DNA from 4 places in the Synechococcus sp. RC10A2 genome. Region 3 is predicted to be linked to each of the others. Evidence: riboswitches for the same ligand, from Rfam matches in the RefSeq annotation. Region 3 holds a riboswitch; each other region holds the start of a gene.
What was found. Region 3 has a riboswitch for cobalamin ahead of NW848_RS08185 (sirohydrochlorin chelatase). Riboswitches for the same ligand answer to the same signal wherever they lie in the genome.
Positions count from the first base shown of each region.

Region 1 (7,686 bases), on a different contig from region 3:
GGACGCTATGGCAATCACGCTATCGGAGCGCGCGGCGCACGAGTTGAAGACGCTGTTGGAAGAGTCGGGCATCCAGAACGCGGGGCTACGGGTCTGGGTCGCAGGCGGCGGCTGCAGCGGACTGCAGTACCAAATGGCTATCGACGACGCGGAACCTGAAGAGACCGACCTCGTGTTCGACTCGCACGGAGTCAAAATCTATGTCGACAGCCTTAGCATCCGCTACATGGATGGCTCACACATCGACTATGTCGAGGACATGTTCGGCGGCGGGTTCAAGATTGACAATCCGAACGCTGTTAACAGCTGCGGGTGCGGCTCATCGTTCCAGACCGAAGACGAGATGGGCACGCCTGGCGCAGGCTGCGGCAGTTGCCGTTGCTGTGGGTAGATTTGGGTATAATACTTGGCGGAAGCCGACATAGCTCAGCGGTAGAGCGGCGCACTCGTAATGCGCAGGTCGTGGGTTCGAGTCCCACTGTCGGCTCCAGGAGTGTTTCTCGCCTGCCTTCGCCTCTCTTGTGCGCTACTTGTTGGGCGGCGGGTCGACAAACCCTTCAGACCCTCACCAACCACCTGCAAGCACAGCTCGTAACAGGCGTTATCAAAATCGTGGTGGAGGGCTGGGAGGAGGTAGTTCAGGAATGAGTCCCGAAACGCTACGCGCCCTCATCCAGCAAGGCGAAAGCTTGGATGTGGAGTTCAAGAGCGAAAAGCAACGAGAACTCCGCGATGAGGAGATCGTTCATGCCGTTGTGTGCTTGGCAAACCGAGCCAGCGCCCAAAGCGGTTGGGTACTGATTGGTGTGGAAGATAGCGGACAGCCCACAGGCGCACGCCCACGACACGGGAGCATGACCGACCCAATCCGCTTGCAGGCGCTCATCGCCAACCGAACCCGCCCCTCCCTTTCTGTGCAAGTGCATGTCGTGCCCCTGCAACCTGAAGGCGTGGAAATCGTCGCTATAGAAGTCCCGCCCGTTCGCACCCCTGTGGGTACGACCGATGGCGTCTATGTGCGGCGCATCATCGGCGGGCGAGGACAGCCCGAATGTGTTCCGATGCATTTCCACGAGATGCAATCCCTACAGGCAACTCGTGGGCTTTTAGATTACTCCACTGTTGTCGTTGAAGGCGCCACTTGGGACGATTTAGACCCGTTAGAGTTTGAGCGCCTGCGCCGATTTGTGCGGGAAAGTCAGGGACAAGGCGACACGGCGCTACTGCAACTTTCTGATGAAGAGCTGGCGAAAGCGCTGGGCGCTGTGGAGGCGAACCACGCTGTGAGTCGCATCCGTGTGTTAGCGTTGTTGCTCTTCGGCAAGGATGCCTCCTTGCGCCGTTTTTTACCTACCCACGAAGTCGCCTTTCAGGTGCTTCGGGGTGAACGGGTGGAAGTGAACGAGTTTTTCCGCTCCCCGTTGCTCCGAGTGATGGAGGAAGTGCTTCAACGCTTTCGTGCCCGCTATCGCGAGGAAGAGGTTATGGTGGAACCACTGCGGGTGGGCGTGCCTGATTATTCAGAACGAGCCTTTCGTGAAGCTGTTGCGAATGCCCTTATTCATCGCGATTACACGCGCTTGGGTGCGGTTCACATCCAGTGGCACGATGACCGCATCGAAATCTCCAATCCTGGCGGCTTCCCAGAAGGTGTGCATTTGAACAATATCCTCGTCACACCGCCGCGCCCGCGCAATCCGCTCTTGGCGGACGCCTTCAAGCGAGCGGGGCTTGTGGAGCGCACGGGGCGCGGCATCGACATCATCTTCACCGAGCAACTCCGCTACGGACGCCCCACTCCCTCCTACGAACGCAGCACGCCAGCCGATGTCGTCTTGGTGTTGCCTGGGGGGCGAGCGAATCTCGCATTCGTGCGCCTGGTGGTCGAGGAGAATCAGGCGGGACGCCCGCTGCGGCTGGACGAACTACTCTTGCTGAATGCCCTCTGGCAAGAACGCAGTCTGACAGCCGCACAAGCCGCCCGACTCTTGCAAAAATCCGATGCGGACGCCCGCGCGGTACTAGAGCGACTGGTAGAAGCGGGGCTGGTGGAAGGGCGTGGCGAGCGCAGGGCGCGAACTTACCACCTCTCGGCTGCCACCTACCGCCGACTGGGTATGCCATCCGCCTATGTTCGCCAACGCGGTTTCGAACCCGTCCAGTGGGAGCAGATGATTCTGCAGTATGTACGCGCACACGGACGAATCACCCGACGGGAGGCGGCGGGCTTGTGCCAAGTGAAAGAGCATCAGGCGTTCTATGTTTTACAGAAAATGGTCAAACAAGGTCAACTTAAATCTGTCGGAAAAGGACGCAGCGTCCGCTATGAGATGGCAAACGCGGAAAATGCAGAGAAAACGCAGAGTCTGCGTTTTAATCGCAGAGTCTGCGATTAAAACGCAGACTCGTGCAAAACACCTCCGGGCAAACATCCAGCGCCGAACACAGCACGGCAGCAGCATTCCCAGCAGGAATCCCCTCGCATGCGGCGAAACGCTTCGCGCAGTGAGCATCTTGCACCGCATTCTGGAAACCAAACGCGAGGAGGTGGACGCCCGTCGGCGCACGACACCCCTCGCGGAACTGAAGGCGCGCCTTGCAGACGCTCCCCCCACGCGCGGGTTCCACGATGCGCTGCGCCGTACCCCGAACCCCCTCGCGCTGATTGCCGAACTCAAGCGCGCCTCGCCCAGCAAGGGCGTCATTCGCGAAGATTTCGACCCGCTGCAGATTGCGGCGCAGTATCACGAAGCAGGCGCGGACGCGCTAAGCATATTGACCGACGAACCCTACTTTCAGGGCAAGCCCGAATACCTACCCCGCGTCCGCGAGCAGGTTCCCCTGCCTGCCTTGCGTAAGGATTTCCTGATTGATGCGTACCAAGTCTACGAGAGCCGCGTGCTGGGCGCAGATGCGATTCTGCTGATTGTCGCTGCTGTGCCTGACCCTGCGCAACTGCACGACCTGCGCGCCCTCGCCGAATCGCTGGGGATGGACGCCCTCGTGGAAGTGCATGACGAGTGGGAGTTGGAGACCGCCGTCGAGTCGGGCGCGACGCTGATTGGCGTCAACAACCGCGACCTGCGCACGTTCGAAGTGTCGCTGGACACCACTCTGCGCCTGCTGCGCTACTTCCCCGAGGGGATCACGCGTGTGAGCGAGAGTGGGATAGAGACCGCCGACGATGTGCAGCGACTGCACGCAGCGGGCGTCGACGCGCTGCTGGTGGGCGAGACGCTGATGCGCGCCGACAACCCCGTCGCCGTCGTGCGGGAGTGGATGGACGCTTGCCGATGAGACTCGCGCTGCTGCACACCAGCGACGCCCACAACCGCTGGAACGAGGCGTTCGTGAGCCACCTGCGCGCCCTGAAAGCCCAGCATGACGCGCTTCTGCTCGATTCGGGCGACGCCATCCGCGCGGGGAATGTCGCTGTGCCGTTGCGTCCCGAAGCAGCGTGGGACTGGATGCGCGCGGCGGGCTACAACGCGATGACCATCGGCAACCGCGAGTTCCACCTAACGACGGCAGGCTTTCGGGCGAAGACGCAGGGCGCGCCCTGCCCGCTGCTGTGCGCCAACCTGCGCCCCAAGTATCCCGACGCGCCGATGCCTGTGCAACCTGTCTGGCGCACGGAGCATCGTGGCGTACGCGTCGCTGTGCTGGGGCTGACCGTGCCGATGATCACCCCACGCATGAAGGTCGCCGCGCTCAGCGCGTACCTGTTCGACCCGCCGCTGGAGACCGCGCGCCAGTGGGTACAACACCTGCGCCCCGAAACCGACCTGTTGATTGCGCTCACGCACCTTGGCGTCCAGCACGACCGCCTGCTAGCAGAGGCGTGCCCCGAACTGGATGTGATTCTCGGCGGGCATTCCCACACGCCGACCGAGACCCCAGAGCAAGTGGGCGGCGTGTGGCTCAGCCATGCGCCCCCGTTCTGCAAGGGCGCGACACTACTGACACTCACACGCCGCAACGACCGCTGGGAACTGGAGTAGCCGTTACTCCAAGCCCATCAGCTCGTCGGTCTGGGGGTTGCCATCGCGGTCGATGTTGCCTAAGTTGTAGCGACGGTGCGGCTCGTAGGCGGCTTCTGTGCGCAGCACGGGCTTGAACACCTTCGCGTGCCCGTCGCACCACAGCACGACCCCCATCTGATTGTGCCGCCCGTGGAAGGTGGGGTTATTGTAGGAGGGCGGTTCGAGGAAGCCCGTGCCTTCGAATACAGGCGCACCTGCGCCCCAAGTGCGCCACTGCGCCACATCCGCCAGCCACGCGGTCTCGACAGGGCTGTTAATCTGCGCCAGCGCAACCGCGATCGGCGTGTAGTTCGGGGGGCGCATCGGGCTAAGATAGACATAGTTGTAGCCGTAGCCCAAAAGCCCGTACTGGTAGGCGCGGCTCTCGCGGAACGACGGGCACGCCTGAATCTCCGTGTTGCGCATGTACGGATACAGGAAACTGCGCTGCGTGTCCAGCCGCTGGTTCTGGCGGTCGACATAGCCCCACCAGTAGTGCGACCAGTCGTCGTAGGCAATCGGGAACAGCCGCTCGTCGTAGTCTTGGGCGTACATCAAGCCTGCAGTTCCGATTTGGCGCAAGTTGCTCAAACACGCGGTCTGACGCGCTTTCTCGCGCGCTTGGGCAAACACGGGGAACAAGATCGCCGCCAGAATGGCGATGATCGCTATCACGACCAACAGCTCAATCAGTGTGAAGCCGCGTGCGCGGCTCGCGTACCGTGTCTGTTGCATCATTTCATCCCTCCACATAAGCGTTGCGCTCTGTGGTCGGGACGAAGGCTTGCGCCGCAGTTGCTGCCAGCTGGACGCCTCCAGCCGCAGGCACATGCGTGCGCGCGCTCTTTCGCCCAACCCGCGAGGCGAAACGAGCGAGATACGGCTGAATCGGTCTTCGGGCTTCTGGATCATCCTACTAACGACGCCTTCCCAGCCGAAGCCAGTGGCAATATGTCGCGTTCGTCCCCAGTTACCGCTGCGCGTCAGCGTCGGATTTGCACCGACTTCCCGTGCATTCAGCCGCCGCGAACTCGTTTGCCGAAAGCGCAGGTATTATACCGACTCCGATGACGGTTCGCGAAGCCCTCGAGTGGGCGGGGGCGCAGTTGCAGGCGGTAGGGCTACCAGAGCCGCTGCGCGAGGCGCAGGCGTTGGTCGCAGCGTGCCTCGGCTGGGAGCGTGCGCAGCTAATAGCACATCCTGACGCGCTCCTTTCAGCGCGGCACGCGCGGCGACTGCATAGCTGGGTACGCCGCCGCGCAGCGCGTGAGCCGCTGGCGTACATCACGCGCCGCGTGTGGTTTTACGGGCTGGAACTTATGGTCGGGCGCGGCGCACTTATCCCACGCCCCGAAACGGAGTTGCTGGTGGAGGTGTTTTTGGGATGGGCGGCTAATCTACCCCCCTCCTTAAGGTTCCCCCCGCTTCGCGAGGGGAACCAGCCCGACTCGGTTCCCCCTGCAAGCAGGGGGAACCTCAAGGAGGGGGTCGCTTGCTCACCAATCCTCGTAGATGCAGGCGCAGGCACGGGCACAATCGCGCTTGCCTGCCTGATGCACGCGCCGCACTGGCTGGGCATCGGCATTGAGCGTAGCCGCCGCGCGCTCCGCTGGGCGCAGGCGAATCGGCGGAGACTGGGGCTGGAATCGCGCCTGCTGCTAATCCAAAGCGACTGGCTGCATGGACTGCGCGCAGGCTCTGTGGACGCGGTGCTGAGCAACCCGCCCTATGTGCTGCCCGACGAGTGGGACGCGCTGCAGCCCGAAATCACGCGCTACGAGCCGAAGAGCGCACTGCTGACGCCTGCCGATGACCCGTTGCGCCCCTACCGCCGCATTGCGCGGGGCGCGCGGTGTGCGTTGCGCGCGGGCGGTCTCCTTGCATTCGAAACCAGCCCGCGCCTGGCTCCCCTGTTAGCCGAACGGCTGCCCGCGTGGGGCTTTCGGCAGCCACGAATCGTCTGCGACTACGCGGGGATAATGCGCGTCGTGTGGGCGATTCGTGAGTAGGCGCGGTTCAGCGGCTTTCGCAAGTGTGGCGGTACGCCTTGCGCTTGATTCGAGCCAGCGCGTTGTCCACCGCTTTCGGCGAGCATCCGATTCGCGCTGCAATCTCTCGGTAGGTAAGGTGCTGCCGATACAAGGCGACCACTTGCGCTTCCAGCGGGCTGAGGCGCGTCGCCAGGAACTCGCGCCGCCGTTGCGCTGTCTCCCGCTCACTCAGCTGCTCATACAGGTTCTGGCGCGGGTCAGGCACCTGCTCCAGCCACGAGCGTCCATCCCCCTCTTCCGAAAGGCTCACGATTGGCGCTGCCCATCGCTGCGCACGCTTTAGCTCCGACAGAATCTGTCGACGAATGCACACCCGCGCGAACGCCGCAAACCCCGCCTTACGCTGGGGGTCAAAACACTGCACCGCGCGCCACAGACCAATCAAAGCGACCTGATACACATCTTCGGGATCACAACTGGGCATATAGAACCGCCCTGCGAGGTTCTGCGCCAGCGGGCGGAACAGCGCCAGCACCTGCTCCGCCGCGCGCTCGTCCCCTTGCTGCGCCCGCAGCACCAAGTCATCTGTCGATAGATATTCACAGTGCGCTTCCATCGTGCGCTCACCCACCCTATTATAGCCCACTTTTTCACCAACGAGGGCGTGAAGGGGAAAAGCATAGGTTATTCCACCCGAATCCCCTTCACACACCAGCAGATCGCACAGTATTGGGCGTTTTCGTCGCTCGATTCGACGCGAATTGGGGTATATTATAGGCAAGCGCAATTTCAGCGAGTAGTTGCCGACGAAAGGACATTTCCGGCTCGTCCCGCCACGCACAGAGTAACCCTCTTGAAATTTTTCCGAAGGAGGTCAGTCATGATTCCTGTAGGTTTATTCACGATACGGCAGGCGGATCACGCCGATTTGGATCGGATTGAGGAACTGGACCAGTTGTTTGGCAACGCGGCGCTGACGCGCGAGTATTTTGAAGCGTGGTTGCGCCATCACTCAGAGGGCTTCCTGGTCGCCGAGTATGACGGGCGCGTGTACGGCTACAGCATGGTCATCTACCTGCATGCGCGTCAGATTCGCGAGAACTGGTATCACGACACGGGCGGTGGCACTTGCAGCACGCACACGCCGCTGGGCGAGTATCTCTATGCGGTCAGTGTTGCTTCGAAGAAGCAGGAGGCAGCGCGCGCGCTGTTTATCGCCAATCGGCGGCTCTTTATCCGCTCCCATGTGTATCAGACGGTTATCTTCGGCAGGTTGCCGCGATTCCGCAAGTGGGTCGAGGCACAGGGTTATACTCCCGAGGCGCTGGATCGTGCCACCAAGCGTCGCCTGCTCGATGTCTATGTGAACACCTTGCACGATCCTTATCAGGTGTTCTACGAGGGACTGAGTTTTATGCCCGAATACGGCGTCGTGGACTACTTAGAGGGCGACGACGAGTCGCTGAACTGCGCGTTGAAGCTGGTGTGGCGCAATCCGTACTACAAGCCGCTGACCGTGGATCGTGCGGTCGCCGAAGTCGCCACGCCTACGCCTGCAAGTAGGTAATGACCAGTAAAAAAACCCACACCATACACGGCAGGAACAAAACAAGCTCTCGGCGAATCTAAAAGACACTATGAGACGACATGGCTTTACCCTGATTGAGTTGCTG
Region 1 covers NZ_JANSHP010000097.1:25,088-32,773, reverse strand. Annotated here, with positions in the region: gene NW848_RS13265 (HesB/IscA family protein) at 8-391, shown strand; tRNA gene NW848_RS13260 (tRNA-Thr) at 416-490, shown strand; gene NW848_RS13255 (ATP-binding protein) at 645-2,396, shown strand; gene trpC (indole-3-glycerol phosphate synthase TrpC) at 2,506-3,297, shown strand; gene NW848_RS13245 (metallophosphoesterase) at 3,294-4,001, shown strand; gene NW848_RS13240 (type II secretion system protein) at 4,005-4,760, opposite strand; cobalamin riboswitch at 4,912-5,034, opposite strand; gene prmC (peptide chain release factor N(5)-glutamine methyltransferase) at 5,090-6,031, shown strand; gene NW848_RS13230 (sigma-70 family RNA polymerase sigma factor) at 6,039-6,629, opposite strand; gene NW848_RS13225 (hypothetical protein) at 7,014-7,580, shown strand; gene NW848_RS13220 (DUF1559 domain-containing protein) at 7,651-7,686, shown strand, end outside.
Region 1: another riboswitch for cobalamin. It lies ahead of NW848_RS13240 (type II secretion system protein); the one in region 3 lies ahead of NW848_RS08185 (sirohydrochlorin chelatase).

Region 2 (7,686 bases), on a different contig from region 3:
ATCTCGTCATTCCCTACGAGCAAATTCGTATCGAGGGAGGAATTGCCACCATCACCCAGGAAGTCGAACGCAACAGGGGTGATTTTGTTCATCCCCAAGGTAGCGATTGTTCTGCAGGAGCGCTGGTTCTCCGCCCCGGCATTACCCTCAAGAGCATCCACGTCGGGATCTTGGCCTCCTTTGGCTACAGCCGCATCCAAGTTGAGAGGACTCCTCGCATCAAAGTTGTGGCAACTGGCAGCGAATTGATTCCCATTGAGCAGACCCCTGCACCCTACCAACTGCGGCGCTCCAACGCTGAGGCCCTCCGAGCGGCTCTTCTTGCCTACGGGTATACCGAGGTTGAGACCGATCACCTTCCGGACGATCCTGCTGCCATTGCCACCCACTACCAAGCCAATACCCCAAACTACGACCTCTTGATTTACTCTGGGGGTGTTTCAAGGGGAAAGTGTGACTACTTGCCGGCCATCTGGCAAAGCTGTGGTGTTACTGCCTACATCCACGGCGTGGCGCAAAAGCCAGGCAAGCCAATGTGGTTTGGCATCGACCATCAGGCCAATACTATAGTTTGGGGCCTCCCAGGCAACCCCATCTCAGCTCTTGTATGTTTGCATCGTTATCTCCTCAACCGTAACACTGACTCTGGGCACCTAAGTGAAGTCATTACCTTCAAACCCAATCTCACTCTTTTTGTGCCCGTTAAGATGAGCGCCAACCGAGTCTTTACACCGATTATGCCTAACAACTCCGGAGACTTCATCGCTCTAACAGACAGCGATGGCTTTGTAGAGTTACCCCCGGCTCAAACTATCCTCAGCCCCGAGCAAAGCATCCAATTCTATCCGTGGTACTAAGATGCAGCTAGTGGATCAATGGAATCGTCGCATTCGCAAGCTAAGGGTTTCTCTAACCGATCAATGCAACCTTCGCTGCCGCTACTGCATGCCTTTGCATCCAGAATTTCTGGACAAAAGTAGCTACTTAACTCCGCAGCAATACAAAGAAATTATTGGCGAGTTGCTGGACTATGGCATTGAAGAAGTTCGCATTACAGGTGGTGAGCCTCTGGTTCGGCAAGACTTTGATGAAGTCATTCAGGAACTTGCCAAGCTGAAGATCCCGTCCCTCAGCCTAACAACCAATGGCCTGCTGCTCCACCGCTACTGGGACGTTCTCAAGGCTGCCAATGTTCTCAACCTTAATGTCAGCCTCGATAGCCTACAGCCCTCCACCCAAGCTGCAATTGCCCGTCGCGACTGCCTGGCGGATATTCTCCGTAATATCCAGGAGGGTATTGCCCGGGGATTTAGCCTCAAAGTCAATACGGTTGTAATGCGGGGGATCAACGATTGCGAGCTATTTGATTTCGTTGAGTTTGCCCGCAAGACAGGCGTGACAGTTCGCTTTCTGGAGCTGATGCGGGTCGGCTATGCCAACTCTCTCTATGAAGAACACTACGTTTCAGCACAAGAGTGCATTGCCCGTCTGCAAGAACGCTATACTCTAACCCCCCTTCCAGCGGCACCTGATTCGACAGCGTTTTACTTTACAATCGACGAGAATGTTAAAGTTGGATTTATTGCCTCTGAGTCTCAGCCCTTCTGCAGCAGCTGTTCCCGGTGGCGCTTGACAGCTGATGGTCGTCTCTTTGCCTGCCTATTTAGTGAGGAGGGTCTCTCGGTTCGAGACAAAACACCAGGCCAACGTCAGCAAATTTACCAGCAGCTTTTGGGGATGAAACCACTGCGCCGGGTTGAGCAGGTCTCACACCCAATGTACGGCTTAGGGGGCTAGCTCTATGGACAAAGCTGATCGTACATGGGCCCATCTTAATGCTCAAGGCCATCCGCATATGGTAGATATTAGCCACAAATCGGTGTCTTTGCGAACGGCCACAGCACGGGCAAGAGTTCAACTGCCACCTGCTCTCAGATCCTATGTTGTTGGCCAAGATATCCACCTGAAAAAAGGACCGGTATTTCAGACAGCAACCATTGCCGGTACAATGGCTGTTAAAAGAACTGACCAACTGATCCCCTTTTGTCATCAGATCCCTGTTGAAGACTGCACCTTTGATATCACAATTGATGATCACTTGCTTGTAACCATCCACTGCACTGTCAAGACCAGCGCTAAGACAGGGGTTGAAATGGAAGCTCTCTGTGGTGCGGCAACAGCAGCGCTGACAATCTATGACATGTGCAAGTCGGTGTCGCCCCATATCTGCATCCAGGAGACCCGCCTAGTAACTAAGTCCGGCGGCAAAAACGCCCTCCTGGAACGTCCCCTCTATGGCTTGGTGCTCACAGGGGGACGTAGCAAGCGCATGGGTCGCGATAAAGCGCTGCTGAACCCTTTTGGCAAACCCCACGCCGCCTATCTCTATGAACTGCTGCAGCCCTACTGCCAGCAGGTTTACTTGTCAGCGCGTGCCGGTCAGTGGTCGGGCACAGCTCTAGAGCTCTTGCCCACACTACCAGATCTAGTAGAAAGCGTTGGCCCGATCAGTGGCCTATTGACTGCCTTGAATACTCATCCTGAAGCTAACTGGTTGGTTGTTGCCTGTGATCTACTGAACCTTCGGTCAGAAACAATCCAAAAGCTGCTGGATCACTACCAAGCCGAAACAATCGCGACTTGCTATGTTAACCCCGAGCGCGGCTTCCCGGAAGCTCTTTGCGCCATCTATACTCCTCAAGCTGCAGCGGTACTAGAAAGGGCTTACGCGGAAGGGGTGTACTGCCCTGTGGAAATCCTCAGCAGGCAGCCCTGCACCCTAGTTACCCCCAACCATGAGGTCGAGCTCATGAACGTCAATACCGCCGAGGAGTATGCCACTTTCCAATCAGTTTGGGGTAGTTGCAGCCATGGTAACTCAATCTGTCCTAAGTAAGACCGTAACAATTCAATATGTAGCAGTGCTGCGGGAACAGGCTCAGCGGAGCAGCGAAGTGCTGCAAACCAGTGCAGCAAACTACCTAGAGCTCTATCAGCAGCTGCAAGCAAAGTATGGATTTTCGCTAGCAGCGGAGGACGTTAAGGTTGCTGTCAATCATGAGTTCTGTGACTTGACTAGGCCGATAGATGAAGGTGCCTTGGCAGTTTTCATTCCACCAGTTTGTGGGGGCTAAATGCTGCGTTTTCTAATTGTGGATAGCACCATCCAGCCAGCTGAACTCAGTCGTTTGCTCGTCAATAACACAGCGGGTGCCTTAGTAACCTTCGAGGGCTGGGTACGCAACCACAGCCAGGGCAAACCTGTTCTCAGCTTGGAGTACGAAGTCTACGAGATCCTTGCCCAGAAGGAGGGCGAGAAGATCCTCCGAGAAGCCCACGCCAAGTTTGGCCTCTGCGGTGCTGTTGCCTGTCACCGCCAGGGTCATCTTGCAATTGGTGATATTGCGGTTTGGGTTGGTGCTACAGCTGAACATCGCGGCGCCGCTTTTGCTGGAGCACGTTACATCATTGATGCAATCAAGGAGCGCTTGCCCATTTGGAAAAAAGAGTACTACTGGGGTGAGCCGCCGCGTTGGGTTTTGTGTCAGAAAGCAAAGCCTTTGTTCCAGCAATTCCATAAGAACGCTATTGCTCGGCAGCCTTGCGGCGATACCCCCTAGCCTCTCTGCTAGTATCAGTGAGGTACCTGACCTGGGGCTGTAGCTCAGCCTGGATAGAGCAAGCGCCTCCTAAGCGCTAGGTCGGCGGTTCAAATCCGCCCAGTCCCGCTAAAACCAGTGATAGGATAAAGTCTACTGTCGGTTCTGACGGGGATCAGCCGTCAGAGGCAACGGGGAAAGTGCAGTGAGAATCTGCCGCTGTCCCGCAGCTGTGAGCCGGTTTTGGACTTGGGATCCCTAGTTCGTTGTTGCAAGAGGCCTTGAGACGCAAGCCAGCCCCTCCAAAACTGAGCAAGTCAGAATGCCCGCCGGCGGTTTTTCCACAGTTCACCATATCTGCGAGGTACAGATATGCTCCCCATTTTGACGTTAGCCCGTTCCCGTCTCGAAGTTTTTTCATCGGCCTGCTTACGGATTTTCGACGCTCTCGGATCGTAGGCACTCAGTCAAAAGCGCGGACAAGAGAGCTGAGCAGTTAGCTCAGGGGCAGCTAGGAGGACGGTTGCTCGCTTTGGTTGCACAAAAGAGTCCTCTGGGCATCCCCCTGTGCAGAGTGGGCAAGCCGCCAGGGTGAAGGAACGCCTTGACAGCTCCGGCAGGTTTCCTGGCCTAGGGAAAACCTTCTGCCGGGATGCCACCGATAGGCATGTCGGCGGCCATCTCTTGCTGCCTAGGTTGGATGACAACTGGCGGCAACCTCAATTACCGAATTCGATTCAGGACAAGGTACCTTATGGCCATTGAAACTCAAACCCTAGGCTATGCCCGCATGGGCAAGCGCCGCGAGCTGAAGAAAGCCCTGGAGGCCTTTTGGGGCGGCACCCTGGAGGCGGAAGCCTTGTTGGCGACGCTGCAGGATCTGGAGAGTCAGGCCTGGCGAACCCAGCGACAGGCCAACCTCGACCACATTGCCGTAGGAGATCAAACCCTCTACGACCACGTTTTGGACTGGGCCACCTGGCTGGGGCTGATTCCCTCCCGGTTTCAGAGCTTATCAGGCCTGGAGCGCTACTTTGCCATGGCGCGGGGGCAGGAGGGGCTGCCGGCCTTGGAAATGACCAAGTGGTTTGACACCAACTACCACTACTTGGTGCCGGAAATTGAGGCCGACGCGATCCCTCAGGCCCATTTCGACGACTTCCTGGCCACGGTGCGACGGGCGCAAGGGATCCTAGGAAACCGCACCAGCCCCGTCCTCCTCAGTCCGGTTACCCTTCTTGCTCTAAGCCAGCGCTCTGGCGAGTTGCGGGGGGATCTGGAGAAGCTGCTTCCTCTCTACAGAGAACTCTTGCAGGAGCTGCAGCGCCTGGGGATCCGGGAAGTGCAAGTCCATGAGCCCATCTTGGTGACCAGCGAAGGCAAAAGTCTTCAGGAAGCGGTGGAGCAGACCTACCGCTGGCTTGCAAGCGTGGGGATCCCTCTCCACCTGGTTACCTACTTTGACGACTTGGGGGAGACTTACCCCTGGGCGGTGGAGCTTCCGGTAGCTGGCCTCAGCCTCGACTTCACCCGCGGCCACAACCTGGAACTGGTCAGAGCCCACGGCTTCCCCGCCGACAAGATCCTGGGGGCGGGGGTAGTGGACGGGCGCAACGTCTGGCAGATCCAGCCCAAAGCCGTTCTGGCCACTCTGCAAGAGCTGCAAGCCCTAGCCCCCAACCTGCGGGTGCAGCCTTCTTGCTCGCTCCAATTTGTGCCCCACGACGCTGCTCTGGAAACCCACCTGCCAGAGCCTTTGCGCAATGTTCTCAGCTTTGCCGAGCAGAAGCTGGCCGAGGTGGTTCTGCTGGCCCGCACCCTCAACGGCGAAGACACCGCCGCCCAGCAGCAGGAGCTGGAGCAGCAGTGGCAGGCCTTCCAGGACTTCAATCCCCCCAACTCTACAGTGCGCCAGGCCTTGGCCAACCTGACGGCGCAGGACTTCCAGCGCTCCCTTCCCTACGAGCAGCGTATAGGCCGGCAGGTCAAGCTGCCACCGCTGCCGACCACCACCATCGGCTCTTTTCCCCAAACCCCCGAAGTCCGGCAGTGGCGGGTCAAGTACAAAAAGGGCGAGATCTCCCAGGCCGAATACGAAGCTGCCATCGACGCCGAAATTGCCAAGTGCATCCGCATCCAAGAAGAAATTGGCCTGGATGTGCTGGTGCATGGTGAGTTCGAGCGCACCGACATGGTGGAATACTTCGCCCAACAACTGCAGGGCTTTGCCTTTACCGAGCACGGCTGGGTGCAGAGCTATGGCAGCCGCTGCGTGCGTCCCCCCATTCTCTACGGCGACGTGTCTCGCCCTCGCCCCATGACGGTGCGGGAGTTCAAGGTGGCCCAATCTCTGACTCAAAAGCCGGTCAAGGGGATGCTGACAGGGCCGGTAACCATGCTCAACTGGTCCTTCCCCCGCGTTGACGTTTCCCGTCGCGAGCAGGCCCTGCAAATTGCCCTGGCCCTGCGGGCAGAGGTGGCCGACTTGGAAGCTGCCGGAGCCGCGATGGTGCAGGTGGACGAGCCAGCGCTGCGAGAGGGGCTGCCCTTGAAAAAAGAGCGCTGGCCAGAATACTTAAGTTGGGCGGTGGAGGCCTTCCGCCTGACTACCGCTGGCGCCAAGCCCGAAACCCAGATCCACACCCACATGTGCTACTCGGAGTTCGGGGACATCATCGAGCACATCGAGCGTCTGGATGCCGACGTCCTCTCCATCGAAAACAGCCGCAGCAGCAACAAAACCTTGCTGCAGATTGCCCAAGCCGGCTATCGCCACCAGGTAGGCAACGGCGTTTACGACGTTCACAGCCCGGCGGTGCCCGACACCGAGCAGATTCTCCGGCAACTGCGCCTGGGAGTGGCCCACTTGCCGCTAGAGCAAACCTGGGTCAACCCCGACTGCGGCCTAAAAACCCGCCGCTGGGAGGAAGTGATCCCTGCCCTGAAAAACATGGTGGCAGCCACTCAGCGTCTAAGGGAGGAGCTCCAGGCCACCTAGCCCCCGGCAAGGTTGCTCAGGCCAGCGTCTCCTCCGCGGGCAACCGTGCGGCTACGACACTCCTAGGCCGCCTTGCGGCTGGCAAATAGGGCAAGATGAGAGTGGGGCTTTGCTCCGCTGGATCAACGGAGGCCAGAAGGGATCCCCGCTGTGTCTGTTGCCACCGCAGCAACAATCATCAATTGCCATCTCTAGCCATCTCAAGGTAGTTCTAATGAATCCAACACTCTGGGTTTTTTGGGGCCTAGTCCTGCTCCTAGCTATAGGATTGGGAGCCTACCTGTTGACCGCCCGCAAGTACCGCTCTCCTGAATCGGTAGCCCGCGCCTACGACGAATGGACGCGAGACGGGATCCTGGAGTTCTACTGGGGCGAGCATATTCACCTGGGCCACTACGGATCCCCGCCGCGGCGGAAGAACTTCATCCAGGCCAAGCACGACTTTGTCCACGAGATGGTGCGCTGGGGCGGGCTGGATCGGCTGCCGCCGGGGACGACGGTGTTGGATGTGGGCTGCGGCATTGGCGGTAGTTGTCGCATCTTGGCCCGCGACTATGGCTTTGTGGTGACCGGCATCACCATCAGCCCGCAGCAGGTGCAGCGGGCCCAGGAGCTCACCCCCCCCGATCTGCCCGTCCGGTTTCAGGTGGCCGACGCCCTCAACCTGCCCTTCCCCGACGCCAGCTTTGATGTGGTCTGGTCCATCGAGGCGGGGCCCCACATGCCGGACAAGGCTCGCTACGCCAGCGAGATGCTGCGGGTGCTCAAGCCAGGCGGCATCTTGGTGGTGGCGGACTGGAACCAGCGCGACGACCGTCAAAAGCCCCTCAACTTCTGGGAGCGGCTGGTGATGCGGCAGTTGTTGGATCAGTGGTCGCACCCCGCCTTTTCCAGCATCGAGGGGTTTGCCGAACAGTTGCAAGCCACGGGCCTGGTGGAAGGACAGGTGCAAACTGCCGACTGGACGCAAGAAACTCTTCCTTCTTGGCTGGATTCCATCTGGCAGGGGGTTGTCCGTCCCGAAGGGTTGCTGAAGTTTGGCTTGGTGGGCTTGATCAAGTCGCTGCGGGAGGTGCCCACTTTCTTGCT
Region 2 covers NZ_JANSHP010000076.1:15,711-23,396, reverse strand. Annotated here, with positions in the region: gene NW848_RS10910 (molybdopterin molybdotransferase MoeA) at 1-857, shown strand, start outside; gene moaA (GTP 3',8-cyclase MoaA) at 859-1,797, shown strand; gene moaC (cyclic pyranopterin monophosphate synthase MoaC) at 1,802-2,896, shown strand; gene NW848_RS10895 (MoaD/ThiS family protein) at 2,835-3,134, shown strand; gene NW848_RS10890 (molybdopterin synthase catalytic subunit) at 3,135-3,620, shown strand; tRNA gene NW848_RS10885 (tRNA-Arg) at 3,654-3,728, shown strand; cobalamin riboswitch at 3,743-3,948, shown strand; gene metE (5-methyltetrahydropteroyltriglutamate--homocysteine S-methyltransferase) at 4,354-6,597, shown strand; gene NW848_RS10875 (methyltransferase domain-containing protein) at 6,812-7,686, shown strand, end outside.
Region 2: another riboswitch for cobalamin. It lies ahead of metE (5-methyltetrahydropteroyltriglutamate--homocysteine S-methyltransferase); the one in region 3 lies ahead of NW848_RS08185 (sirohydrochlorin chelatase).

Region 3 (7,686 bases):
AAATCCAATCGGCTTGGATAGCTCTGCTAGGTACAGCACGCCTGAACTCCTCTAAAACAGCATGGACAGCACCAGCCTTGACCTCACCGAGCCACTGCCCCTGGCCGGGGAAAAATGAACGGCCGCCAGAACATGGCTCGCCGAGGCGCATAAAGACTACACCACCTTTCTAGACTCAACCATAGGGTAAAAAAAACGCCTTCGCCAGATGAGTTTTGGGGATGCCTGGGGTAGCTATTCAAACCGGTGGCGGAGCACTAAGGTAGTCTAGGGTGTGGTGTAGGGTTCTGCTCAGGGTTTGTATGGAGCTGCAAGGTGAGCCGCTTTCTGTTCGTCGGCGTTCTCCTGCCCCGCCGGTGGTCGTAGCCTCTCAGGTGTACCAGACAACAGCGCCGGAAGCCAAACCGCGCCACATTTTGGAAGCGATCGTCTGGCATAAAGAGCAGGAGGTGGAGCGGCAACGGGAGCAGCTTCCCCTCAAGGAATTGCAACGGCAACTGGATCAGGCTCCGCCGGTGCGGGATTTTGTGGCGGCCCTCACCCAGTCGCCTCACCCTATCTCTGTGATTGCCGAGGTCAAAAAAGCCTCTCCCAGCCGCGGCATCCTCCGGGATCCCTTTGACCCGGTAGCCATTGCCCAGAGCTATGAAGCCGGTGGGGCCAGTTGCCTCTCGGTGCTCACAGATGAGCGGTTCTTTCAGGGCAGCGGCGAGTATCTGCGCCGGATCCGTCAGGCAGTAGGGATCCCCATCCTCTGCAAGGAGTTCATCCTCTACCCTTACCAAATCCTCTGGGCCCGCAGCCTGGGGGCAGATGCGGTGCTCTTGATTGCCGCCATTCTCTCGGATGCGGATTTGGGCTATTTTCTCAAGCTCATTCAGCAACTGGGCATGGCGGCTCTGTTGGAGGTGCACACTTGCCAAGAGTTGCAGCGGGTTTTGGCCTTGCCGCACCTGCAACAGGCCAAAGGACGGGTGCTCATTGGCATCAACAATCGCGATCTGAGAACCTTTGCGGTGGACTTGAACACAACGCGCGACCTGTTGGCCGCCCACTCGGAGCTCCTTGGCGATCTGCCTGTGGTCAGCGAGTCCGGCATCCATACCCCCGCCGATCTGCAGCAGTTGCGGGCCTGGGGGGTGCGCTCTGTGCTGGTGGGGGAAGCGCTGGTGACCCAGCCGGATCCCGGCCAAGCTGTGCGCCACCTGTTGTCATCTCAGTGAATGAAAACCATTTATCAATGGATCTCTGCGAGAACAATTGATCTCTAAGGATTGCTTGGATCGATGAAACGTATTCCTGTGCCGGCTCATATCCACTACGAATTTCTGCTGCGGGTGTTGGAGCGGCAAACCTTTCCGGCAGTAGAGGAACAGGATTTTGGCAACCGAGGCCGCACGCAAGAGCTGATCAACTCCCTGCGCAAAGCCCTCACCCAACAGGTGCAACTGGAGGAAGAGTGGCGACAGCGGGGCTATCAGGTGGACTACCGCTGGAATATGGACGAGCCTCAGCCTCCCTCTTGACCTTCCAGCCCACTGTAAGGTTTAGCATCCTTTCAGTGGCATTGGGGGGGTTTTCCAAGATGCAGGTTGTTTTGACGGTGCCCAAGCTGGCCTGTGGGGCCTGTATAGACACCATTGCGCAAGCGGTGCGGCAACTGGATCCCCAGGCGCAGGTGGAAGGGGATCCCAAAACCAAACAGGTGCGGATCACTTCTGAGCGGTCTGTGAGCGATTTGCGGCAGGCCCTCACCCAGGTGGGATATCCCCCGGCCTAGTCAATTTTGGGCCGGGAACGGTCGGGCGTCTGTTTTGAATTTCTGTACAGATGGCTGCCTTCGCCCTGCCCAGGGTGGAGAGTAGCTGTCGTTTCATCAACAAGGTGTTGCCATGTCTGCCCATAAAGGGTCATCGGGTGCACTATCGGCCTCTGCGCCTTCTCCTGAGGGCACTTGGCAGTTGGCCCTGCAAGGGATGAGCTGTGCCTCCTGCGCCCGCAGCATCGAACAGGCCCTCACTCAGGTGCAGGGGGTGTCCCACGGATCAGTGAATTTTGCCAGCGAGCAGGCCACCGTCAAAGGGGATCCCAGGCTGGTGGATCCGCAGGCGCTGATTCGGGCGGTGGAGCGGGCGGGGTATCGGGCGCGCCTTATCCAGGAGGATTGGCAGCTGGACGATCTGTCGGATCCAGAGCGGATCGCCCAACGGGCCGCAGAACGGGAACTGAAGCTCAAGGTGGCGATAGGGGTGGGCATCAGCACGGTGCTGGTGATCGGATCCCTGCCGATGATGCTGGGGATGGACATCCCGGGCTTTCCCATGTGGCTGCACAATCCTGGGTTGCAGTTGCTGCTGACGGCTCCGGTGCAGTTTTGGGTGGGCAAGCATTTTTATCGAGGCGCTTGGGCCGCTTGGCAACGGCGTTCAGCGGATATGAACACGCTGGTGGCCTTGGGGACGAGCGCGGCTTTCTTCTATTCCATTTTCCCAACGGTTTTCCCCGACTCTTTCCATCGGCAGGGACTGCATCCCGATGTGTATTACGAAGTGTCGGCGGTGGTCACCACCCTGATTCTGGTGGGCAAGTGGATGGAGCAACGGGCCAAAAGGCAAACCTCTGAGGCCATTCGCAAGCTGATCGGGCTGCAACCGAAAACGGCAAGGGTAATTCGCCATGGGGTGGAGCAGGATATTCCGATTCGGGAAGTGCAGGTGGGGGATCGGATCCGGGTGCGCCCCGGCGAGAAGGTGCCGGTGGATGGGGTAATCCTAGAGGGATCCTCCACCCTCGACGAGTCGATGGTGACCGGCGAGAGCCTGCCTGTTGTCAAATCGGCGGGGGATGAGGTGATTGGGGCAACGCTGAATCAGACGGGCAGCTTTGTGATGGAAGCGCGGCGGGTGGGCAAAGACACAGTTCTGGCCCAGATCGTGCGCTTGGTGCAGGAAGCTCAGGGATCCAAAGCTCCGATTCAACAGTTGGCGGATCGGGTCACCTCCTGGTTTGTGCCGGCGGTGATTGGGGTGGCAGTTCTAACTTTTGTGCTCTGGTGGGTGCTGGCCGATAACCCGACACTGGCCTTGGTGAACACAATTGGGGTGCTGATCATCGCCTGCCCTTGCGCGCTGGGGTTGGCGACCCCCACCTCGATCCTGGTGGCCGTGGGACGAGGGGCGGAATTGGGGATCCTGGTGAAAAGTGCCGACAGCCTGGAATTGGCCCACGACTTGCGCACGGTGGTCTTGGACAAAACCGGCACCCTGACCGAAGGTCGTCCCACTGTCACCGATATTTGGGCTAATGGCTCCTCTCCCCTGACGGTGTTGCGCCTGGCAGCGGCAGTGGAGCGGCACTCGGAACATCCTTTGGCCCAGGCGGTGGTGCAGAAAGCCGAAGCCGAAAAAATTGTGATCCCTCCTGCCTGGCACTTTCAGGCAAGGGTAGGCAGTGGGGCAGAAGCTTGGGTGGAAGATCAGTGGATTCGCATCGGTCGGCTGAGCTGGCTACAGGAGATGGGGATCCCCTGGGATCCCTCTTGGTCAGAGCGGGTTCAGAATTGGGAAAGCCAGGGCAAAACGGTGATCGGCGTAGCGCAATCCCAGAGTCTGGTGGGGCTGTTGGCCATTGCCGATCCGCTCAAACCCACCTCTCCTGAGGCAGTGCAACAGCTGCAACAGATGGGTCTAGAGGTGATCCTGCTAACCGGGGATAACCCCACTACGGCCCAAGCGGTTGCTCGGCAAGCAGGCATTCAGCGGGTAATTGCCCAAGTCCGTCCGGATCAGAAGGCAGCTTACATACGCAGCCTAAGACAACCGCGACGGCGGGTGGCGATGGTGGGAGATGGCATTAACGATGCTCCGGCTCTGGCAGAAGCTGATGTGGGGATCGCCATTGGTACAGGTACGGATGTGGCGATGGCCGCCAGCGATATTACCCTCATGTCGGGGGATCTGCGGGGAGTCGCCACAGCCATTCAACTCAGCCGGGCCACCCTCAACAACATCCGCCAGAACCTCTTCTTCGCCTTTATCTACAACACGCTCGGGATCCCGATTGCCGCCGGGGCGCTCTACCCCTTCACCGGTTGGCTGCTCAACCCCATGCTGGCGGGGGCAGCCATGGCCCTGAGTTCCGTTTCGGTGGTCGCCAATGCCCTGCGCCTGCGACACTTTCGAGCCCACAGACCGGCAGGCCGGCGTTAGGCCCTCTCCCAGGGGCAAGGGGGATTAGCGCGGCAACAGTTTTGCTGCCCTTTGAGCATGAGTCTGCCGTACCGCTCATGCCTCAGGGCTATCTTCTGGCAGACAAGGACATCCCCCCCAGGGGGCTTGGTGAACGACAAGCGGCAAGCTAACCTAAAAGGCTCAGGCAGACTGGGGAAAGTGCGGTGCAAGTCCGCCACTGTGACGCAACTGTGATGGGATCCCTCCCTCAGCCAGAACACCCACCTGCCGTTGTCCTGTACCCCTTGCGATTCACAAGGAACGGAGTTTTTTGTGTTGGATGTCCTCAGTTTTTCCCCTCCCCGTGCGGTTGGGCAGTTTTCTTCTCCTGCCTTGCCCCTGTTGCTCATCGGCCATGGATCCCGTGACCCTGAAGGGCAGCAAGCCTTTCTGGAGCTGGCCCAAGTTTATCAATCCCTCACCCCCCATCGGCCGGTGATCTCCTGCTTTTTGGAGCTAGCCCAGCCCAGTATTGCCCAGGGGGTGGAACAATGCTTGGCCCAAGGGTGGCAGGAGATCGTGGCCCTGCCGCTGCTGCTTTTTGGGGCGCGCCACAACAAGTTCGATGTGACGATGGAACTGGATCGCCTGCAGGCCCTCTATCCCCAGTTGCGCATTCATTACGGTGGGCCGTTGGGGATCCGCATCGAGATCCTGCAACTGCTGCGAGACCGATTGGCCGCTTTGATGGCCGCCCAACCGCAGCGGATCCCAGAAGCAGAAACCGTGCTCCTGTTTGTGGGTCGCGGCTCCAGCGATCCCGAGGCCAATGCCGAAGCCTGTAAACTGGCTCGGCTGCTTTGGGAAGGATCTGGGTTTGCCGCTGTGGAAACTTGCTTTATCGGCATTACCCATCCCCGCCTGCCCGTGGGATTGGAGCGGGCCCTCTCTTGGCAGCCGCGCCGGGTGGTTGTGCTGCCCTATTTTCTCTTTACAGGGGTGCTGGTGAAAAAAATCGAGGCGGCGGTGCAAGAACGGCGACGCCAATACCCCGAGATCGACTGGCTGATGCTGCCGGAATTGGGCCTTGTGGACGCGGTGCTGCACAGCCTGCAGCAACTGGAGCAGGAAGCTCTCCAGGGCCAAACCCTGATGAACTGCCACCTCTGCAAGTTTCGCCTGGCGGTGAGCGCAGAGCTGGGAGCGGGGCATACTCATCACCATGACCATGACTCCCATGGGCACGGATCCCATCACCATCACTCTCACCATCACCACAACCACGGCCATACCCCCGCAGCAGCAGCGGATCCCTGGGCCGAATTGCAGAGCTACCACCAGCGGGCTTGGCAAGTGCCCTAAGCGAGAAACAGAGGCTGCCGGCGGGATAAACTGAGATGCAGGCAGGCGATCTGTGAACCTGACCTCTGGTTCTCCTGCTCCGGTGGTTCTGCTAGCGAAAAAACAGAAACGATGATGTTCTCCCGCTCCTCTTGGGTCTCAGGTGCCGCTGCCGCGGGGAGCGGGATCTTTGTCTTCGCGTTGGTGGTGGGCCTGCTGGATCAGATCCTGCCGACCCTGCCCAAGGTTTCCCTGTCCTTGGCCGGGATCCCTGGGCTCCTGGCTGCAATTGGGGCCTCCTATGGGGCCTGGCGGGTGGTTCAGATGGGTCTGCAGTCGGGCTCCTGGACTGATTTTCGGGCCTCGCTGGTAGCGGCTCTGTCTCCCTTTGATCCCGCCGATTATGGCGGCAACCCTCGGCAACCCGAGGAGGATTCTCTCCCTTTGCAGTCGGTTGACGAGGATCCTCGAACCCAGATCCGCGATCGACAAATTCTTGATCAAGCTGAGCAGCAGACGGAAACTGAAACCGAAGTAAGCGAACACACTCAAGTAAGACTGCAGGGCGAGCAGCACCAGGATCAAGCTTCGCAGGCCAAGGCCCAACAGTTGCAGCCCCTACAAGAATTGTCATCACCTTCTTCCCCAAGCCCTGAGTCGGCAAAACCCACACCAGAGCCAGAGCTCAACCAAAAACTTCGCCAACTCCAGATGCAGGTCGCCACTCTGAAAATAGAACTGGAACTCCAAGAAATCCAACTGCAGCAGTTGGAGGTGAGGCGGACTCGGCTTCAGCAGCAGAAGCAGAAACTCAAGCACGTTCTGCGTCGCACGGCGTCCGAAAATCAAAGGCTGCGCTTCTTACAGGAGCAAAAAGCCCGGCAACTGGAGCAAACTCAACAGGAGCTGCAAACTTTGCGAGAGTCCTACCGCGCCTTGCAAGTTCTCCAGGAAATAAGCTCCACCCTAACCCAAAACCCATCTCACGAAAGGGCGGAAACGGAGTCCTCTGGATCCTCCGACTAGCCGACCCGCTTTAGAACAAATACACTCCCCTCGCTGCCCCGACCCAGCCGCAAGTCTTCATCCAAATAGGTGATATCCAGCCAACCCGTTGGCTCGCGGCGGCGGATATCGATTTGAATAGCCGGGATCCGCTCCGGAGCCCGCTCGAGCAAATCGAGAAAACTCTCGATCTCGTAGCTCATCAAGGCCTGGGATCCGAGCACCAAGCGCTCGAAAATGACCCTGACCCGGCATTCCGACTCTGGGTAGAAGCGGGCCGCCACCGCCACAACTCCCCGGGGCAGCCAAGCCTGCAGCCAGCCGGATCCCTGGATCTCCGCCACGTTAAAGACCCGCCCAGCTTTGGCCCGAATGCACTGGTAGATCTCGCCGGTGGTCAGAAGGGGCAACTGGGCCAGCCGCAGCAGGTCTGTGCTGGTGGTAAATAGGGTAAGCCAGTTCCCCTCCAACTGTTCAGGAACAGAGGTTGGCCTGGGGGTGGGGTTGAGCGCCTCCAAAGCAGCAATGTGAGACAAGATCTGGGCTTTCTGGTCAGGGGAAACCTTCCGGCCTCGGTCAGCCCCCTCCAGCAGGCGCAACAGGGCCAGCTTTTGCTCAGCCAAAGACTCAGGCATGGGCACACTCCACAGGCACCGGCCCTATTCTAGAGAACACGGGATCCCTCTGCCCTCAACCCTCCGCTTCCACCGGCTTCAGATTTAGATTTATTAGATCCGCCACCTGCTCGTACCCCAAGCCGGCCCGCACCAGCAGCGGCTCCGGCCCCGTGAGATCGATCACCGTCGAGACCTGGGCCCGATAGGGAGCCTCGTCATCCAGCACCAAATCCACCTGTTTCTCCAACTGTCGCATTTCCTCGGCGGTAAAGATTCCCCCCTCTTCCCAATCCCCAGCAGAGTCAAAACCCACCTCCAAAGAGCCGACGGGATCCCCGCCCAGCTTGGCCGAGGTGGAGACGATGGGATTGCCCAGCTCGGCCAACAGCGCCTGACAGATGGCCGAATCGGGCACGCGGATGCCGGTGGTTTTCCGCTTGGGATCCATGACCAACTTGGGCACCAGCTTGGTGGCCGGCAGCAAAAACGTAAACGGGCCCGGGATCAGCCGCCGCATCAGCCGATAGGCGGGATCGCTCACTTGGGCATACTGG
Region 3 covers NZ_JANSHP010000064.1:13,310-20,995, forward strand. Annotated here, with positions in the region: gene hmpF (pilus motility taxis protein HmpF) at 1-39, opposite strand, end outside; gene trpC (indole-3-glycerol phosphate synthase TrpC) at 303-1,223, shown strand; gene NW848_RS08170 (DUF5340 domain-containing protein) at 1,287-1,526, shown strand; gene NW848_RS08175 (heavy-metal-associated domain-containing protein) at 1,586-1,780, shown strand; gene NW848_RS08180 (heavy metal translocating P-type ATPase) at 1,893-4,208, shown strand; cobalamin riboswitch at 4,337-4,473, shown strand; gene NW848_RS08185 (sirohydrochlorin chelatase) at 4,503-5,531, shown strand; gene NW848_RS08190 (hypothetical protein) at 5,643-6,536, shown strand; gene NW848_RS08195 (PAP/fibrillin family protein) at 6,533-7,150, opposite strand; gene NW848_RS08200 (L-threonylcarbamoyladenylate synthase) at 7,206-7,686, opposite strand, start outside.

Region 4 (7,686 bases), on a different contig from region 3:
CTTCCACAACGGGCTGATAGTGGCGAGAAGGATAGCAGCGGCTGGAACGGCAAACCGCCAAATAGGGCCGCTTGAGGGGGTTATCTTCATACGGGATCCGCTCTTTTCCCTCGACGTAAATGGCCCGCAGGCGTTCATAAAGGGAGAGCTTCTGATAGTCGGCTTTGCCTTCGGGCAGGTAGTCTTCTCCTGGCCCCAAAAAGGGACTGGGCAAAAAGATCTGCAGCAGCGATTCCTCTGCTCCGTTCCAAAATTGGATCCCCCATTGGCGAGGCTGGCCCTGCGGATTGAGGCGGCGATAGAGGGCGGCGCGGCCGACCAATCTTTTGCGGCGCAGCTCAGGTGGAGTTCTGCTGTAGGGGCCGCCCTGGTGCTCTTCTAGACACAGGTGCAAATGCCAAGTTTCGGTGGCCACGGTCAAATAGCCGTCGTAGAGCACACAGAGAGCAGGGGGATCCTTGAAGGCCGCCTCCAGCACTCCTCCCTCCACCACCTGGCCCACTTGGATCTCGGCCCAGCGCTCCTGAAAGAGCTCATAGAGCAATGGCCCAAGACAGTCGATGTGAGCCGGGATCCCTTCGTAAACGGTTGTCCAGCCGGTGGGGGAAACCTCTTGCCAAGTCTGGTTTAAGGGCGTGATCCAGGGACTGAAAGCGGCCATAGGTTGCTCCTATTGGATTGGCGGAATGCGGGCAATCACCCCCTTTTTGATGGGGCGCTCTGCCCAGGGCAGGATCCCATCGGGCTTTGTCAAATACAGCTCCGCCGTTTGTAAGATTGGCTCTACATCTTTTGGATCGAGATCGCCAAAGACATAGGTCATCTTCCCCGGGGCTGCTAGGGCAATCACGCAGGCATGGCTGCAGCCGCTCATACAGGCAACTGGCTTCAGGTGCAATTGGGAATTGAGCACTTGCGATTGCAAGGCGGCCAGGAGCATTTCTCCTTTGCTAGTCCCTTCTTTTTGGCCGTTCACCCAGCGAGATCCGCAGGTGGTGCAGATCCAGAGGTAATGTTCGGCCTCAGCTTGAGCCGAAGTTGTCGATGGAGAAAAGTTAGGAGATAGAGAGTTGGTTGAGATCGCCATAAGTTGCATCCAAACTAAACCGTAAAGCAGACAATCAACTTGGAAAGTTCTCGCTAAAAGTGGTCAGCCGGAGAGTTAAAAACAGCCTGGGATATCGCTAAAATTGCCCCCGCAAGTTCACCCTCAGCGTGCGGCCAACTCCGGGATAGCCGGGGAAAACTTCATACTGCTCATCCAGCAGGTTGTCGATCCCCAACTCTAGGCTCAGGGCCTCAGCCAACGGGATCCCGCCGCGCAGAGCCACGGTGGTGTAGCCTGGCAGGGATTCCGTATTGGCATTGTTGGTAAAAAAGCTCCCAATGTGATGGACCAAAATCGAGCCGTACCAGCCCTGCTCGTGGCGGTAGCTTAGGCCTAGATTGAAGCTATCGGCTCCTACAAAGGCTAGCTCTTTGCCAACTGTGGCCGGGTTAAGGGCAGCGCGGATGATGGGATCATTGAGGGTGTAGTTGGCAAAAAGCGTCCAGTTTTCCCCCAAACGCAAATCTAAAGCCGCTTCCAGGCCGGTATATTCGACCAGCCCGATATTTTCATAGGTTCCCCGGCGCGGCCCAAGGCTGACAAAGGTGATGCCATCGCGGATGCGGTTGTGGGCAAAAGTTAAGCGCAGCAGGCCAAAATCTCCCAAGGCTTGATCTAAGCCAATGTCAAAGCTTTCCCCTCGCTCTGGGCGGAGATTGGGGTTGCCATCCACTTCAAAAAAGCCGCGCAGCCGAAAGAACAATTCCGAGATCAAGGGGGTGCGAAAGCTGCCGGCGTAGCTGGCCCTCAAGGTAGTTCCCTCGGCAACTGCCCACCGGATCCCCACAGCCGGCGAGGTGGCCGAGCCGTTGGCCAAACTGCTGAAGTCCTGACGGATGCCCAGGTCGAGGTGGAACTGGGGATCCGGGCTGTAGTCCAGGCGGGCAAACAGGGCCCCCTGGTTAACCGTATCGTCGTAGTTGATATTGGCAGAACCCCTGGCAAAAGAAAAAGTCGTATTGCGGGCTGAGATAGAGCGATAATCTGCCCCCAAAACTCCCTCTAGGTTTTCGCCGGCCTGCCAAGCATATTGAAGCTGGGATCCCCAGCCATTGCGCAAGATGACGTCGCGGGATCCCTGGCTTTGCGGAGCGCTGAAGCGGTAGTTGAGATCGTCCAAAAAGACTCTTGCCTGCAGGGATCCTGTTTCCTGAGTCCACAGCCAACTGAGATCCAGCAGCAGATCGTTGGTGTTTTGCTCTGCGTCGGGAGAGGGAAACTCTACACTGCCGGGCACGCGAAAGGCTTTGTTGAGGTAGAGGGCGTTGGCTGTTAGGACTTGATCTTCGGCCAGTTGCCAGGTGAGCTTGGCCTGCAAGTTGTGGTACTCCACCGCCGAGTTTTCCCGCCTGCCTGACTTGCCCAGCCGCTCAATGGCAAAGGGAAAGTCGTTGTTACTTTGCAGACGGCGATAGCTGAGCACCCAGCCCAGATCCTGGGCTTGGCCGCGACTTTGGATCCCTTGCTCATTGAGACCGTAGCTGCCGACCGCCGCTTCCAGCACCGTCTCCGTTTCTGGCTGCGGCTCCACCGTGACGATGTTGATCACGCCGCCAACGGCGTCTGAGCCGTACAGGGTAGAGCCGCCGCCGGGGGAGACTTCAATTCGCTCGACGACATCGGTGGTGATTTGCGAGAGGTCAAACCCCCCGAAAAAACCCAGATCGTTGAGAGGGCGGCCATCCAAGAGCACCAATACCTGCGCCGTTCGCGCCCCTCGCATGAATTGAGAGCTAAGAGCTCCCAACTGAGTTCCCGCTGTGCCATCGCTGAGGATCCCGGGCAAGTAGCGCAGGGCTTCCTGCACCGTCCTTGCCCCTTGCTGGCGCATCTGCTGGCGGGTGATGACATAGACTGGGCGGGAAGACTCTCGCAGCAGGCCGGGACGGCGAAACGGGGTGGTGACGGGTTGATTCAAAATCTCGGCGCTGAGGCCGGTATCCAAGATTGCCTGCCCCCAGGCCGGGATCCCCAAACTCAAGATCCCCAGCCCAAGGCTGAGACATACAGTTACTTTCATCCGGTTGCTCCTGCTTCCGTGCGACGCGGAAGGGCTAAGCTTTGAGCCAAAGCCGCAGGCGGGCATCCTGACTGAGGGCCTCAGCCCATCACAGTTGCGGCACAGCGCCGGATTTGCACCGGACTTTCCCCATTGCTTGCCCTGGCTGATCCCCAGGACAACCTGACGGCACGGCTTTCCTCCCCATTGCTCTGGAAAAAGCCGTGCTAGGCATCATACATTCCCTGCTGGGGAGTTCCTATCCTGCCGGGGGGGATCCCTGGGCAGTGAGGTCAACGGAAGATCATCTCCGCCACCGCGTCAAAGCCGGCGTCCAACAGCCGATCCAAGACTGACTGGGCCTGGCTGCGGCTGTCGTAGAGGCCGGCCTGCAGCACCCTCCTGCCGTTGAACACGGTCTCCACCGCTTCGGGGACGAGCTGCCGCAGCCGCTGCAAATCGTCGCTGCCCTTGGGGGTCACCAGCACACGAAAGCGGGTGGCCGACTCTGCTGGGGCTACCGCCGGTTCTGGAGCCGCGGCAACGGGAACAGGGGGGGTTGTTGGGCTGCTGCCCGCTTGTCGGCGAGCCGGGGGTGGCAGGAGGGTAGTAATATCCGTGAGAGGAGCCACAGATTGCTGGCGGACGGGAGTGGCAGGAGCAGGCTCAACCGGTTGGGCAGGCGTGGTGGAGCCATCGGGGGTGAAGGGGACGGCAACAAACTCCTGGGGTTGAGCGCCTGCCGGCTGAGGGGGGGCACTGGGCAAAATGCGCCCTCCCGATCCCGCTGCAGGAGGGGGAACGGGGGCAGTCGATTGGGGCACCGTCACCACCGGCAAGGTGGGAGAGGCCGCCGCCGGCTGGGGATCCCTGCTGGGAGCCGGAGGCTCGGCCTGCGGAGTTGTGGGCAGCGTCAAGCCGCCTGCCGCAATGGGTGGCGGGGCGTTGCTGGGCAGCGCAGCCACCGTGGTCTGGCCGGCCAGATCCAGTTCCCCTTTGGTTTTGCCTGCCAGTTGGTTGCCGTTGGCGTTGAGGCGCAGACTGCGGGTGGCGTTGAGGATGTCGTACTGGCCGTTGCCCTCAAAAATGTTGTTGCCCGGATCCGAAGCCGTGCCCAAATCTGGCTGGGCGGTGGTGATAGCTGTCAGGCCAGTCTCCAGGTTGCGGGCAATGAGATTGTTGCGCAGGATGGGACGGGCGCTGCCGCCGACCACAATGCCGGTGCGGTTTTGCAGGATGCGGTTGTTGCGCACAATCGGCGCCGAGCGCTGGTCGATGGTGAGGCCAAAGCCGGTCTCTTGGAAGAGGTTGTTGACAATGGTGGGCTGGGAGGTGCCCAAGACGGAGATGCCGTTGGCCCCGTTTTTGTAGAAGCGGTTGCCTTCTATCCAGGGGTTGGAGGCGCCGGCGATGAAAATGCCGTCGTGGATGCTGCCCACAAAGCTGTTGTTGAGAATGCGTGGGGAAGCCGATTCTACCCAGAGGGCGTAGCCGCGCCGACCCTGGTTGCGCAGGGTAACCCCCCGCACCTCTGAGCCGGTCTCTGCCAGCAGGGCAACGTTTTGCCGGGCCAAGGTCGGGCTCATGTAGGTGCCGCCGCCATCGATCAGGTAGCCCTCTCCCAAGGTGGACTCGTCCCCGCGCAAGATAAGGCCGGCCTTGAGGCGGATGGGGAAGACTTCGCCGCTTTCTGCGCTGTACACCCCCGGCAGAAGCTGGATGATGCTGCCGGCTGGCGCCCGGCTGATGGCATGGGTGATGGTCTTGAAGGGGTTGTTGCGGGATCCATCCCCTTGGGTATCGCTGCCATTGGCGGCATCCACAAAAATGGCGGGGCGGTCGTCCGGCAGCGGCGGCGCTTGGGGCAGGGCCTGCTTCTCCAAAAGGCCGGTGTCCAGGGAAGTTTGCGCCCAACTGGGATCCCTTCCTGCCGCCAGCAGTAAGCTGGTGCTCAACAGCAAAGAGGTGGCCAGTCGCGTCAGCGTCGCGGAGCCGTGACGCTGCAACCGCAAGTCAGGCAGGACTGCTGTAAATTGGTGTTCGCCGGATTTCTGCAGACGGATGAACGATAAGGAAGAGATCATAGGAGTCATCCCCACACCAGGCTGGGCCAGACAAGGAAGGAGGGTCGAGGCTATCCTACCAAACCTGACAGGCAGGATCCTGCCCTCTTCCCCAACTCCAAATACGGACTGACGCAGGCTTCTTTTTGTAGATCCAACGCTACCCCTAGAGTATACCCTTGCCATGACCGACGAAGCCCTTGCCCGCGAAGGCTCCTCCCAAGAGTTGCCGCTGGCTTCCCTCTCGTCTGGGCGCCCCCTGCTCAACCTGCTGTTGTTGGGGATCCCAGCCCTGCTGCTGCTGCTGGGCCAGTGGGCAGGGCAGCCGGCCCTGGGCTGGGGGGCGGTGCTGGCTTGGCTGGGCCTGGCCGGCTGGTGGGGGCAGCCGCTCTGGGTGCAGATCGGGCGCGACCTCTGGCAGTGGCTGACCACCTGGCCCAGCCTGGGGTGGGCGGCAGCAGCTCTCGGCTTGGCGGTGATGGGAGGATTGGTCTGGAGTGGAGCCTTCTCGGCCCTGGGATCCCTGAGCTGGGAGGCCATCGGGGCTTTGGGCGAGGTGTTCGGGGCTACAGGTCAGATCCTGATCGCCCTCCTGGCCGCCTACATCGCCTGGCGGCAGTACGTCATCTCCCGCGACCTCACCATCCAGCAGAACATCATCACCCAGCAGCAGACCATCGACGCCTACTTCGAGGGCATCTCCAACCTGGTTCTCTCCCCTGACGGGCAGTTGGACGACTGGCCCCTGGAGCGGGCCATTGCGGCCGGGCGCACGGCGGCGCTCCTCAACGGCGTGGATCGCTTTGGCAAAGCCAAGATCCTGCGCTTCCTCTCCACCGCTAACTTGCTTAGCCCCCTGCGCCGCGACGAACACCTGGGCCGGCCCATCCTGGACGGCAAAGGCGGCTACCAGCGGGATCGCCTCAACGGGATCCGGGTGGTGAATCTGGGCACCATGCTGGAAGGGGCCGACCTGCATGGCACCCTGCTGCGGGGGGTGGACTTCAGCGAGGCCAGCCTGGAAAGAGCCAACCTGCGGGATTGCGACCTCAGCCACACCAACCTCTGCGGGGCCAACCTGCGCAATGCCGACCTGCGCGGCGCCGATCTCTACCGCGCCCTCTTGTTTGTGGGATCCCTGCAGACGGCTTCTCCGGCTCAGCCAGGAAAAAAGCCCGATTTTAAAAGCGGGGCCTACGCCGGCGCCATCGTGGCCGGCGCGGACTTTCGCCGGGTGCGTCGCCTTTCCCCCGAACAAAGAGCCTACCTGGCCGCCTGGGGAGCCAAGCTGGATCCTGAGCCCCCGCTTCCCCTCAACTCCTCGGCCAGCCGTTTGGATCCCGGCGGCGAAACCGAGCCCTTACCCCCTCCTGCCGAGCCGCCGGCCTCCCGGAGGCCTTGATCCAGAGCCAATGGCCGGCAAACCTGGGTTCAACGCCAGCGCTGCCATGGTCATGGCAAACAGCCATGAAACAGCTTGTGAGTTGATCCCAGCTCCCCTCTCCCTCTGGGAGAGGGGCTGGGGGTGAGGGCCTGCCGGAGAACCGTTCAAGCTAGCCTGAAATAGCCCCAATCCCTCAATTGTTGGACATGGCCCGCTTGCTCACCAAGTTCTGGCTGCTGGAGCGCTACCTGTTTGGGCAGATGCTCACGCCGGTGCTGGCCGGTATAGCTGGGGGAACCCTGCTGCTTTTGGCAGGCCGGCTCTTTACCTTGGCCGAGCGGCTGGTCGAGGGATCCGTGCCGCCCCTGACGGTGTTGCGCCTTCTCATTTTGGATCTGCCGGAGATGGTGCTGCTGGGCATGCCCATCGCCGCTTTTTTTGCCACCATGCTCACCTTGGGCAAGCTGAGCGGCAACAGCGAGATTACCGCCATGCGGGCAGCCGGGATCCCGTTTACGCGCATTTTTCGTCCCCTGTTGCTGGTGGGGCTGCTCATGAGCCTGAGCGCTTTTTGGATCAGCAACGTGCTCCTGCCGGCCAGCAAACGAGAAATCCGCCAGATCGACCAGCAGGCGCTCCTGGCCCGGGCCACCACCCCGGTGCAATACGACGTCTTTTTCAGAACCGCCCGCGTTGGCGGGACGGAAGACAACCTCTGGTTTTTCATCCGCCAGGTGGATCCGCGGCTGAACACCATGCAGGATGTCACCATCTTGCAGGTGGATCCCTTGCCGGGGGGCAAGTACCAGTTGGCAGAGGTGACCCTGGCGGCCCAGGCGGTGTGGAATGGCCTGGACTGGACCCTCAGCGAAGGGGTGACCCACCGCTACGGCCCTGACGGCCTCAGCCTGGCCGAAGAGCCCTTCGACCGCAAGCCGCTAGAGGTCTCCCAAGATCTGGCCGCCCTGATGCAGCCGCCGGTTCCGCCCAACGAGCTGAGCCTGCCGGAGCTGGCGGAGCGCATCTCCCGCCTGGCCCGCTCCAACCTCAATACCCAGCCCCTGCGCACCGAGTTCCACATGCGCTTTTCCCTGCCCTTGGCCAGCTTTTTTGCCGTCTTGATCTCCCTTCC
Region 4 covers NZ_JANSHP010000114.1:13,897-21,582, forward strand. Annotated here, with positions in the region: gene NW848_RS15620 ((2Fe-2S) ferredoxin domain-containing protein) at 1-661, opposite strand, end outside; gene NW848_RS15625 (DUF1636 domain-containing protein) at 671-1,087, opposite strand; gene NW848_RS15630 (TonB-dependent receptor) at 1,185-3,128, opposite strand; cobalamin riboswitch at 3,168-3,309, opposite strand; gene NW848_RS15635 (DUF1565 domain-containing protein) at 3,401-5,191, opposite strand; gene NW848_RS15640 (pentapeptide repeat-containing protein) at 5,355-6,572, shown strand; gene NW848_RS15645 (LptF/LptG family permease) at 6,761-7,686, shown strand, end outside.
Region 4: another riboswitch for cobalamin. It lies ahead of NW848_RS15630 (TonB-dependent receptor); the one in region 3 lies ahead of NW848_RS08185 (sirohydrochlorin chelatase).